DNA from 3 places in the Streptomyces sp. NPDC047515 genome. Region 2 is predicted to be linked to each of the others. Evidence: riboswitches for the same ligand, from Rfam matches in the RefSeq annotation. Region 2 holds a riboswitch; each other region holds the start of a gene.
What was found. Region 2 has a riboswitch for thiamine pyrophosphate ahead of thiO (glycine oxidase ThiO). Riboswitches for the same ligand answer to the same signal wherever they lie in the genome.
Positions count from the first base shown of each region.

Region 1: linked by a shared signal. The riboswitch ahead of ABZ826_RS25335 (thiamine ABC transporter substrate-binding protein) and the one ahead of thiO (glycine oxidase ThiO) in region 2 are both predicted to bind thiamine pyrophosphate.
Region 3: linked by a shared signal. The riboswitch ahead of thiC (phosphomethylpyrimidine synthase ThiC) and the one ahead of thiO (glycine oxidase ThiO) in region 2 are both predicted to bind thiamine pyrophosphate.

Region 1 covers NZ_JBEYTM010000034.1:44,472-47,740, forward strand. The annotation lists gene ABZ826_RS25330 (iron ABC transporter permease) at 1-364, opposite strand, end outside; gene ABZ826_RS25335 (thiamine ABC transporter substrate-binding protein) at 520-1,632, opposite strand; TPP riboswitch at 1,706-1,822, opposite strand; gene rlmN (23S rRNA (adenine(2503)-C(2))-methyltransferase RlmN) at 1,864-2,970, opposite strand; gene ABZ826_RS25345 (phosphatidate cytidylyltransferase) at 3,072-3,269, opposite strand, start outside.
Region 2 covers NZ_JBEYTM010000004.1:210,909-214,177, reverse strand. The annotation lists gene ABZ826_RS05140 (thiazole synthase) at 1-698, opposite strand, end outside; gene thiS (sulfur carrier protein ThiS) at 755-1,009, opposite strand; gene thiO (glycine oxidase ThiO) at 1,006-2,187, opposite strand; TPP riboswitch at 2,185-2,298, opposite strand; gene ABZ826_RS05125 (hypothetical protein) at 2,350-2,712, shown strand; gene ABZ826_RS05120 (FAD-dependent oxidoreductase) at 2,722-3,269, shown strand, end outside.
Region 3 covers NZ_JBEYTM010000022.1:53,332-56,600, reverse strand. The annotation lists gene ABZ826_RS19750 (SsgA family sporulation/cell division regulator) at 1-7, shown strand, start outside; gene ABZ826_RS19745 (YibE/F family protein) at 88-1,407, opposite strand; TPP riboswitch at 1,477-1,610, shown strand; gene thiC (phosphomethylpyrimidine synthase ThiC) at 1,603-3,269, shown strand, end outside.

The sequences.
Region 1 (3,269 bases), on a different contig from region 2:
CGAGCCGTACGCCCCAGAGCTGGTCGAGGAACCCACCGCGTCCGAGCAGCGCCAGGAAGGCCGTCCCCACGACGACGGTGGGCAGGACGAACGGAACGGTGACGACCGCCCGCAGCAGCTGTTTGCCGGGGAAGTCGAAACGGGCGAAGACGTAGGCGCCGGGCAGCGCGATCAGCAGGGTCAGCGCGGTCGAGGCGAGCGCCTGCCAGGTGGTGAACCAGAGGACGTCACGGATGTCCGGCCGGGTCAGCACCTCGCCGATCCGGCCGAACTGCCAGACCCCGTCCGCCTTCAGCCCGCGGCCGACGATGGCGGTGACGGGGTAGGCGAAGAACAGCGCGAAGAACGCGACGGGCACGGCCATCAGGCCGAGCCGTACCGCGCTCCCGCGCCACGCCTTCGCGCGCACCGAGTCCACGCGCCCCGAGGAGCCGCGCGGCTCCTCGCCTCGCGGCCGCCGCACGTCCTCCTCGGGCGCATCCTTCCCGCCCGCGTCCGATCCGCGTACGGGAGTCTTCGCTACTTCACTACGAGCGAGGACCACGACTGGACCCACTGCTCACGGTTCTTGGAGATCCGATCGGGGGCGACCGTCGTCGGCCTGTCGACCGTCGCGCCGAACTTCATGAAGAGCTCCGGCAGTTTCGCGCTCTTGACGACCGGGTTCACGAACATGTTGAGCGGCATGTCCTCCTGGAACCTCTTGCTGATCAGGAAGTCCAGCAGGGCCTTGCCGCCCGCCTCGTTCTTCGCACCGTCCAGCAGGCCGGCGAACTCGATCTGGCGGAAGCAGGTCCCGGTGGCGACGCCGGTGGGGGCCTCGGCCGGCTGCGGCTTCGCGTAGAGCACCTCGACGGGCGGGCTGGAGGCGTACGAGACGACCAGCGGCCGGTCGGCCTTGGCCTTCCGGCCGCCCGCGGAGCCGGAGAACTCCTCGTTGTAGGCCTGCTCCCAGCTGTCGACGACCTTGACGCCGTTGCTCTTCAGCTTCTTCCAGTAGTCCTGGTAGCCCTTGTCGCCGTAGGTGGCGACGGTGCCGAGGAGGAAGCCGAGGCCGGGCGAGGAGGTCGCGGCGTTCTCGGTGACGAGGAGGTTCTTGTACGCGGGCTTCGCCAGGTCGTCGAAGGACCGCGGCGGCGCCAGCTTCTTGTCGGCGAAGTACTTCTTGTCGTAGTTGACGCAGATGTCGCCGGTGTCGATCGGGGTGACCCGGTGCTTGGCGGCGTCCAGCCGGGTGTCGGCCGCCACCTGGTCGATGCCCTTCGCCTCGTACGGCGTGAAGAGCCCGCTGTCCAGGGCACGGGAGAGCAGGGTGTTGTCGACGCCGAAGAACACGTCGCCGCGCGGGGAACCCTTGGTCAGGATCTCCTGGTTGAGCGCGACACCCGCGTCGCCGCTCTTGAGCACCTTGACGGTGTAGCCGGTCTTCTCGGTGAACTCCTTGAGCACGTCCGGAGAGGCGTTGAAGGAGTCATGGCTGACGAGCGTCACGGTCTTCGAGCCGGAGCCCTTCGTGCCCCCGGAACCGGAGGCCGACTTGTCGGAACTCCCGCATCCGGCCAGTGCCGTGACGCCGAGCGCGGCGGCGGCAGCGGTCGCCGCGAACTGCTTGGTTCTGCGCGTGGTGCGCATGGTGGATTCCTCCTGGGTTTTGGCCAGGAAGAGACGCGGCCCCGCCCGCGCAATGCGGGCAGGGCGCAACAGCATGAGTTGATGACCGAACTTCCTACCCGGAATGACCCGGGCGAGGTTCAGAGGGTCTGCGGCCGACCTGTCCTCGGTGCCGCACTCTCAGCGCTGTGGCGCTCCCCTGTCGGAATATGAAGTTGATTTCAGGCCCAGGTTACACGGGCCGTCCCGGCCTCAGCGCTCGGCCGCCGCCAGCTGTCCGCAGGCTCCGTCGATCTCCTGGCCGCGGGTGTCCCGCACCGTCACCGGCACCCCGTGGCTCGCGATCGCCTCGACGAAGGCCTTCTCGTCCTCGGGCCGCGAGGCGGTCCACTTGGAACCGGGCGTCGGGTTCAACGGGATCAGATTGACGTGCACCCGCTTGCCCTTGAGGAGCCTGCCGAGCAGGTCACCGCGCCAGGCCTGGTCGTTGATGTCCCGGATCAGCGCGTACTCGATGGAAACGCGGCGGCCGGACTTCTCCGCGTACTCCCACGCCGCGTCCAGCACCTCGCGCACCTTCCACCGCGTGTTCACGGGGACGAGCGTGTCGCGCAGTTCGTCGTCCGGCGCGTGCAGGGAAACGGCGAGGCGGCACTTGAAACCCTCGTCGGCGAAGCGCAGCATCGCGGGCACCAGACCCACGGTGGAGACGGTGATCCCGCGCTGCGAGAGCCCGAGGCCGTCCGGCTCCGGGTCGGTCAGCCGACGGATCGCGCCGACCACCCGGTTGTAATTGGCGAGCGGCTCGCCCATGCCCATGAAGACGATGTTGGAGAGCCGGGCCGGGCCTCCGGGGACCTCCCCGTCGCGCAGGGCCCGCATGCCGTCCACGATCTGGTGGACGATCTCGGCGGTCGACAGATTTCGGTCGAGACCGGCCTGTCCCGTCGCGCAGAACGGGCAGTTCATCCCGCATCCCGCCTGGGACGAGATGCACATCGTCACCCGCTCCGGGTAGCGCATCAGGACGGACTCGACGAGCGTCCCGTCGTGCAGCTTCCACAGCGTCTTACGGGTGGTGTCGTCGTCACAGCTGATGTGGCGGACCACGGACATCAGGTCGGGGAACATCGCCTCGGCGAGCTTGTCCCGCGAACCGGCCGGGATGTTGGTCCACTCGGCCGGATCGTGCGCGTACCGCGCGAAGTAGTGCTGCGAGAGCTGCTGCGCGCGGAACGGCTTCTCGCCGATCGCGGCGACCGCTTCCTTGCGCTCGGCGGGCGTGAGGTCGGCGAGGTGCCGCGGCGGCTTCTTGGCTCCGCGGGGCGCGACGAAAGTGAGTTCTCCGGGCTTAGGCATGGTTCATCCAGTGTCGCAGACAGAACGATGAGGGCCCGCCGCCCTGTGGACGACGGACCCTCACTCGTAAATGCCCAGGTCAGGACGGTGGCTCTCGCGAATCAGCCGGAACCCACGAACAGCACCAGCAGCAGCCAGACCACCGGGGCGGTCGGCAGCAGCGAGTCCAGCCGGTCCATGATGCCGCCGTGCCCCGGCAGCAGCGTGCCCATGTCCTTGATGCCGAGGTCCCGCTTGATCATCGACTCGCCCAGGTCACCGAGGGTGGCGCTGACCGCGACCGCGAGCCCCAGCAGCAG
Region 2 (3,269 bases):
ACCGGGGACGAAGCCTCGGCGAAGTGCCGGCGCGGGATCCGGCCCGCGCGGTACGCCAGCCTCCCGCCCGCCACCGCGTGCCGCATCGCCGCGGCCATCAGCTCGGGCTCCTGGGCCCGGGTCACCGCGGACGCCAGCATCACCGCCGCGCACCCCAGCTCCATCGCGAGCGCCGCGTCCGACGCCGTTCCGGCGCCCGCGTCGAGGATCACCGGCACCCGGGCCTGCTCGACGATCAGCTGGAAGTTGTGCGGGTTGCGGATGCCGAGGCCGGAGCCGATGGGGGAGCCGAGCGGCATGATCGCCGCGCACCCCACGTCCTGGAGCCTGCGGGCCAGCACCGGATCGTCGTTGGTGTAGGGCAGCACGGTGAAGCCGTCGTCCACCAGGGTCTCCGCGGCGTCCAGCAGCTCGATCGGGTCGGGCAGCAGGGTCCGCTCGTCGGCCACCACCTCCAGCTTGATCCAGTCGGTGCCGAGCGCCTCGCGGGCCAGCCGGGCGGTCAGCACGGCCTCGCCCGCGGTGAAGCAGCCCGCCGTGTTCGGCAGCACGCGGATGGAGAGCCGCCGGAGCACGGAGAGCACCGAGCCCTGCACGGTCGGGTCGAGGCGGCGCATCGCGACGGTGGTCAGTTCGGTGCCGGAGGCGGTCAGCGAGCGTTCGAGCACGTCGAGGCTGGGTGCCCCGCCGGTCCCCATGATCAGCCGGGAGCCGAAGGCGGTGTCGCCGAGGGTGAAGAGGTCGTGGGACACGGTCAGCCTCCCTGGACCGCGGTCAGGACCTCGACGCGGTCACCGTCACCGAGCACGGCGGTGGACCACTGGCCGCGCGGGACGACGGTCTCGTTGACGGCGGCCGCGACGCCGGAGTGCGCGGCGGTCAGGGTGGCGACGAGGGCGTCCAGGGTGGTGCCCGCGGCGAGCAGGCGGACCTCGCCGTTCACGGACACGGACAGGGGGGCGTGCTCGGGGGCGGAAGCCGGCAGGGAGAGGGGCGCGGGCTCGGTCATGCGGGCTGCTCCTGACGTACGGGGGCGGCGGGCGAGAAACGGAACGGGGTGAAGGGGCGGGCCACCTCGGGCACCTCGCCACGGGTGAGGAGCTCCGCCATGACATCACCGGTGACGGGGGTGAGCAGCACCCCGTTGCGGTGGTGGCCGGTGGCGAGATGGAGGCCGGGCAGGGCAGTGGGGCCGAGCAGCGGGGCGTTGTCGGGGGAGGCGGGGCGCAGACCGGCCAGGGTCTCGGTGAGCGGCAGTTCGGTGATGCCGGGCACCAGTTCGTGGGCGTCCCGCAGCAATTCGTAGACACCGCCCGCGGTGACGGTGGTGTCCCAGCCCATCTCCTCGCTGGTGGCGCCGACGACCAGTTCGCCGTTCTCGCGCGGTACGAGATAGACGTGACTGCCCCGGACCACGGCCCGGACCGTCCGGGTGAGGAAGGGCGCGTACGCCGCGGGCACCGTCAGCCGCAGCACCTGTCCCTTCACCGGACGGACCGGCGGCACGACCTCGTCCGGCAGTCCCGGGAGCCGGCCGCTCAGACTGCCCCCGGCGAGCACGACCTGGTCGGCGGTGAGTTCCGTGCCCCCGGCGAGGACGGTTCCGGCGGCCCGGTCGTGTACCACCGTCAGGCGCTCCACCCATGCGCGGTGGAAGACCACCCCGGCCCGCTCGCAGGCGGCCAGCAGCGCGGCGGCCAGTCGGCGGGGATCGATCTGGTGGTCGCCGTCGACCCGCAGACCGCCGCGGACGCCCGGCGCGAGCATCGGCTCCAGCCGGCGGCATTCGCGGCCGGTGAGCCACTCCGACTCCAGGCCGGAACGCTGCTGCAGGGCGTGCAGTTCCCGCAGATGGGCGCGGTCGTCGGAGTCCAGCGCGACGGCCAGCGTGCCGCAGGCGCGGAAGCCGGTCTCCCGCCCGCTCGCCGCCTCCAGTTCGGCCGCGAAGTCCGGATAGCGGGCGGCCGAGGCGACATTGAGGCCCAGCAGCATCTGTTCGCCGTAGTGGAGTTCGGTGACGGCGGCCAGCATGCCGGCCGCCACCCGGGCGGCCCCGCCGCCCGGCTCGGGGTCGACGACCGCGGTGCGCAGTCCGCGCTGCGCGGCCCGCCAGGCGGTCACCAGACCGATGATCCCGCCCCCGATGACGAGGACGTCGGATCCGATTCCGTTCCGAGAAGAACGCATGGGCGTCCAGCCCCTCCCTTCGCCGGCATGACCCGGATCAGGTTCGTACGGTCGGAGGCCGCCCCAGCCTCCCTCTCAGCCCGGTGCGTCCGGGCTCCCGCGAGTGTTTTACGTTGGTCACCCTAAACCCCGCCCGCCGGACCCAGTAAGGGAGCAGCCACCGTGGCCCGTTCGCTCGACGGACTCGTCCTCTCGCCGGTCGCCGACCAGGCCCCGGGCCAGGTCGGCACCCGCACGCGCTTCACGTACCACGAGGAGAACGGCCGGATCTGGGCCGAGTACGCGGGCGGCGACGTGGTCCGCGGCCATCTCGTCGGCACCCGGACCGGCGACACCCTCGACTTCCGGTATGTCCAGCTGAAGCAGGACGGAACGACATCTTCCGGCCACTGTGTCTCCACCGTGGTCGACCTCGCGGACGGCAGGGTCCGGCTGGACGAGCGGTGGGAATGGGAGTCGCAGGACGGCAGCGGTACGAGCACGGTGGAGGAGCTCCCCCTTCCTGACGGTGCGTCAGATGCTTAAGGTGTACGGGTGAGCGAACAGCAGCAGTCGGAGCGGCCGGACCGGCGGACGGGGCGATGTGTCGTCATCGTCGGCGCGGGCATGGCCGGAGTGCAGACGGCGGTGGCCCTGCGGGAGCAGGGCTTCACCGGTCCCGTCACCCTGATCGGTGCCGAACCGCACCAGCCCTACGACCGGCCCCCGTTGTCCAAGGCGGTACTGCTGGGCACGGCCGAGGGCTCCGCCTTCGACGTCGACTTCGAGGCACTGGACATCGATCTGTGGCTGGGGCGCGAAGTCACCGGTGTACGGCCCGGGGCGCACGAGCTGGACACGCCGTCAGGGCCCGTTCCCTACGACGTCCTGGTGGTCGCGACCGGCGCCGAACCGATCGTCCTGCCCGGTGCCGAAGGTGTTCCCGGGGTCCATCTGCTGCGCACCCTCGACGACGCGGCACGACTGCGGCCCGTCCTCGACGAGCGGCACGGCGTCGTGGTCGTCGGCGCGGGCTGGATCGGCGCGGAGTTCGCCACCGCGGCCCGCGCTGCGGGCTGCGCGGTCACCGTCGTCGAGGCCGC
Region 3 (3,269 bases), on a different contig from region 2:
CGGCTGAAGAGCGCGGCGCCGCAGGCCGGCCCGCCGGTCGAACGCGACACCCGCCGAATGGGTGAATCGCTCTCCGTGTGGGGGCGATCAAGACTTCGCCCTGCGACGGCGGCTCTTCCCGGTCCGTACGGGTGCGGGAGCTCCGGCTTCCGTGCCGAGCCCCGTGCGGTCCGCGGAGACGACCAGCGCGGCGAGCACGGTCGTCACCGGCACCGAGGCGACCAGTCCGATCGAGCCGACCAGCGTTCGTACGATCTCCTCCGCCACCAGTTCGCTGTTGGCCACCGTCCCCACGCTGCTTCGGGCGATCGAGAACAACAGCAGCAGCGGCAGCGCGGCGCCCGCGTAGGCCAGCACCAGCGTATTGACGACCGAGGCGATGTGGTCGCGCCCGATCCTGATCCCTGCCCGGTAGAGACCCCGCGCACCCATCGTCGGGTTCGCCTGGTGCAGTTCCCAGACCGCGGATGTCTGTGTGACCGTCACATCGTCGAGCACCCCGAGCGAGCCGATGATGACACCGGCCAGCAGCAGACCGCTCATGTCGATGTGCGGGTACAGGCCGTGGATGAGGCCGGTGCTGTCATCGGTGTTGCCGGTCAGGCTCGCCCAGCCGATGAAGAGCGATCCGAGCAGTCCGATCAGGAGCAGGGAGATCAGGGTGCCGATGACGGCGACCGAGGTGCGGGCGGTCAGGCCGTGGCACATGTAGAGCGCGATCAGCATGATCGCACTGGCCCCGACCACCGCGACGAGCAGTGGATTCGAGCCCTGGAGGATGGCCGGGAGGATGAACAGCGTCAGCACGGCGAACGACACGGCGAGCGCGACCAGTGCCATCACGCCGCGCATCCTGCCCACCGCGACCACCACCAGGGCGAAGATCCCGGCCAGCAGCGTCATCGGGAACTTCCGGTTCACATCCGTCACCGAGTACTGCAAATCATGGGGAGCGTCGGGGGCGTACGCCACGACCACGCCCTGTCCCCGGCGCAACTGACGCGGCGCGTCGGGCTGGACGATCTCGACGAAGGTCCGGCCCCGGTCGTGACCGGTCGTCACTTCCACGGTGGCTTTCTCGCACAGCCCCGTCTCGCTCCCCGGCGGCGTCGTGTCGCCACTGGTGGGCATCTGAGCGGCGTTCACGTCCTTGCAGTCCACCTTGTCGATCTTCACCACCTTGGCCTGCTGGGTCTGCTGGTCGAAACCGACACCGGTCCGCTCGTGCGGGGGCGCACTCCCCGGCCAGAGCACCACCAGGCCGACGACGACCGCGGCGGCGAACGGGATCAGTACGGCGGCGATGACCTTGCGCAGGTGCTTGGAGACGGGCGCGGCGGGGCCGTGGCCGTGTGAATGGCCGTGCTGATGGCCCTGCGGGGCGGGGTCGTGATGGGGGGACGTCACCGGCCGATCATCGCAAGAAGTGAAGGGCCTCTGTTCATTTCGCCGGACAGGGCGCTAGCGTGGGGGGACCTTTGCACACGCGGGAGCTCGGAGCACCGGGCTGAGAGGGCGCTGATATCCGTACATCCGTACGGGACGGGCTGCGCCGACCGCCGAACCTGTTACCGGGTAATGCCGGCGTAGGGAGTAGGTCTCATGACCACATCGGACGCACGCACGCCTGCCTCGAACCAGAGCGACGAGGCCGGGAAGTCCATCGGCTGGCACAAGGGGTACGTCCAGGGCTCACGCCCGGACCTCCGGGTGCCGGTCCGTCAGGTGCACCTCACCAACGGCAAGGACGTGACGCTGTACGACACGTCGGGGCCGTACACCGATCCCACCACCGCGACCGATGTCCGTCGCGGCCTCGCGCCCCTGCGGGAGAACTGGATCATCGCGCGCGGCGACACCGAGGAGTACCCGGGCCGCCCGGCCCGCCCCGAGGACGACGGGCTCAAGCACACCTCGCCGCGAATGGGGTCTCCCCTGCTCGAGCGAAGCCGAGAGCTTGGGGAAGGGCTGCGCAACCTCGACGCGGTCTTCCCCGGCCGGCCGCGGCTGCCCCGCCGCAGCCGGGACGGGCAGCCGGTCACCCAGCTCGCGTACGCCCGCCGGGGCGAGATCACTCCGGAGATGGAGTACGTGGCGATCCGGGAGAACGTCGGACCCGAGGTGGTGCGCGAGGAGATCGCCGCGGGCCGGGCCGTGCTGCCGGCCAACGTCAACCATCCCGAGATCGAACCGATGATCATCGGCAAGCGGTTCCTGGTGAAGGTCAATGCCAACATCGGCAACTCCGCGGTGACGTCCTCCATCGAGGAGGAGGTGGAGAAGATGACATGGGCGACGCGGTGGGGCGCCGATACGGTCATGGACCTTTCCACCGGACGCAACATTCACACCACCCGTGAGTGGGTTCTGCGCAACTCACCCGTGCCGATCGGCACCGTTCCCCTCTACCAGGCCCTCGAAAAGGTCGACGGCAAGGCCGAGGAGCTGACCTGGGAGATCTACAAGGACACCGTCATCGAGCAGGCCGAGCAGGGCGTCGACTACATGACGGTCCACGCCGGCGTGCGCCTGCCGTACGTACCGCTGACCGCCCGCCGAAAGACCGGCATCGTCTCCCGCGGCGGCTCGATCATGGCCGCGTGGTGCCTCGCGCACCACAAGGAGTCGTTCCTGTACGAGCACTTCGAGGAGCTCTGCGAGATCCTCGCCACGTACGACGTGACGTACTCGCTGGGCGACGGGTTGCGCCCCGGATCGATCGCCGATGCCAACGACGAGGCCCAGTTCGCCGAACTGCGCACGCTCGGCGAGCTGAACACGATCGCCAAGCGGTTCGGCGTACAGACCATGATCGAGGGTCCGGGGCATGTCCCGATGCACAAGATCAAGGAGAACATCGACCTTCAGCAGGAGATCTGCGAGGAGGCGCCGTTCTACACGCTCGGCCCGCTGACCACCGATGTCGCTCCGGCGTACGACCACATCACCTCGGGCATCGGCGCGGCGATGATCGCCTGGTGGGGCACGGCGATGCTCTGTTACGTCACGCCCAAGGAGCACCTGGGCCTGCCCAACCGGGACGATGTGAAAACCGGCGTCATCACGTACAAGATCGCGGCTCACGCGGCGGACCTCGCCAAGGGGCATCCGGGGGCGCAGGACTGGGACGACGCGCTCTCCGACGCCCGCTTCGAATTCCGCTGGGAGGACCAGTTCAATCTGGCCCTCGACCCCGTCACGGCACGGGAGTTCCACGACGAGACGCTGCCGGCCGAGCCTGCGAAGACGGCGCACTTCTGCTCGATGTG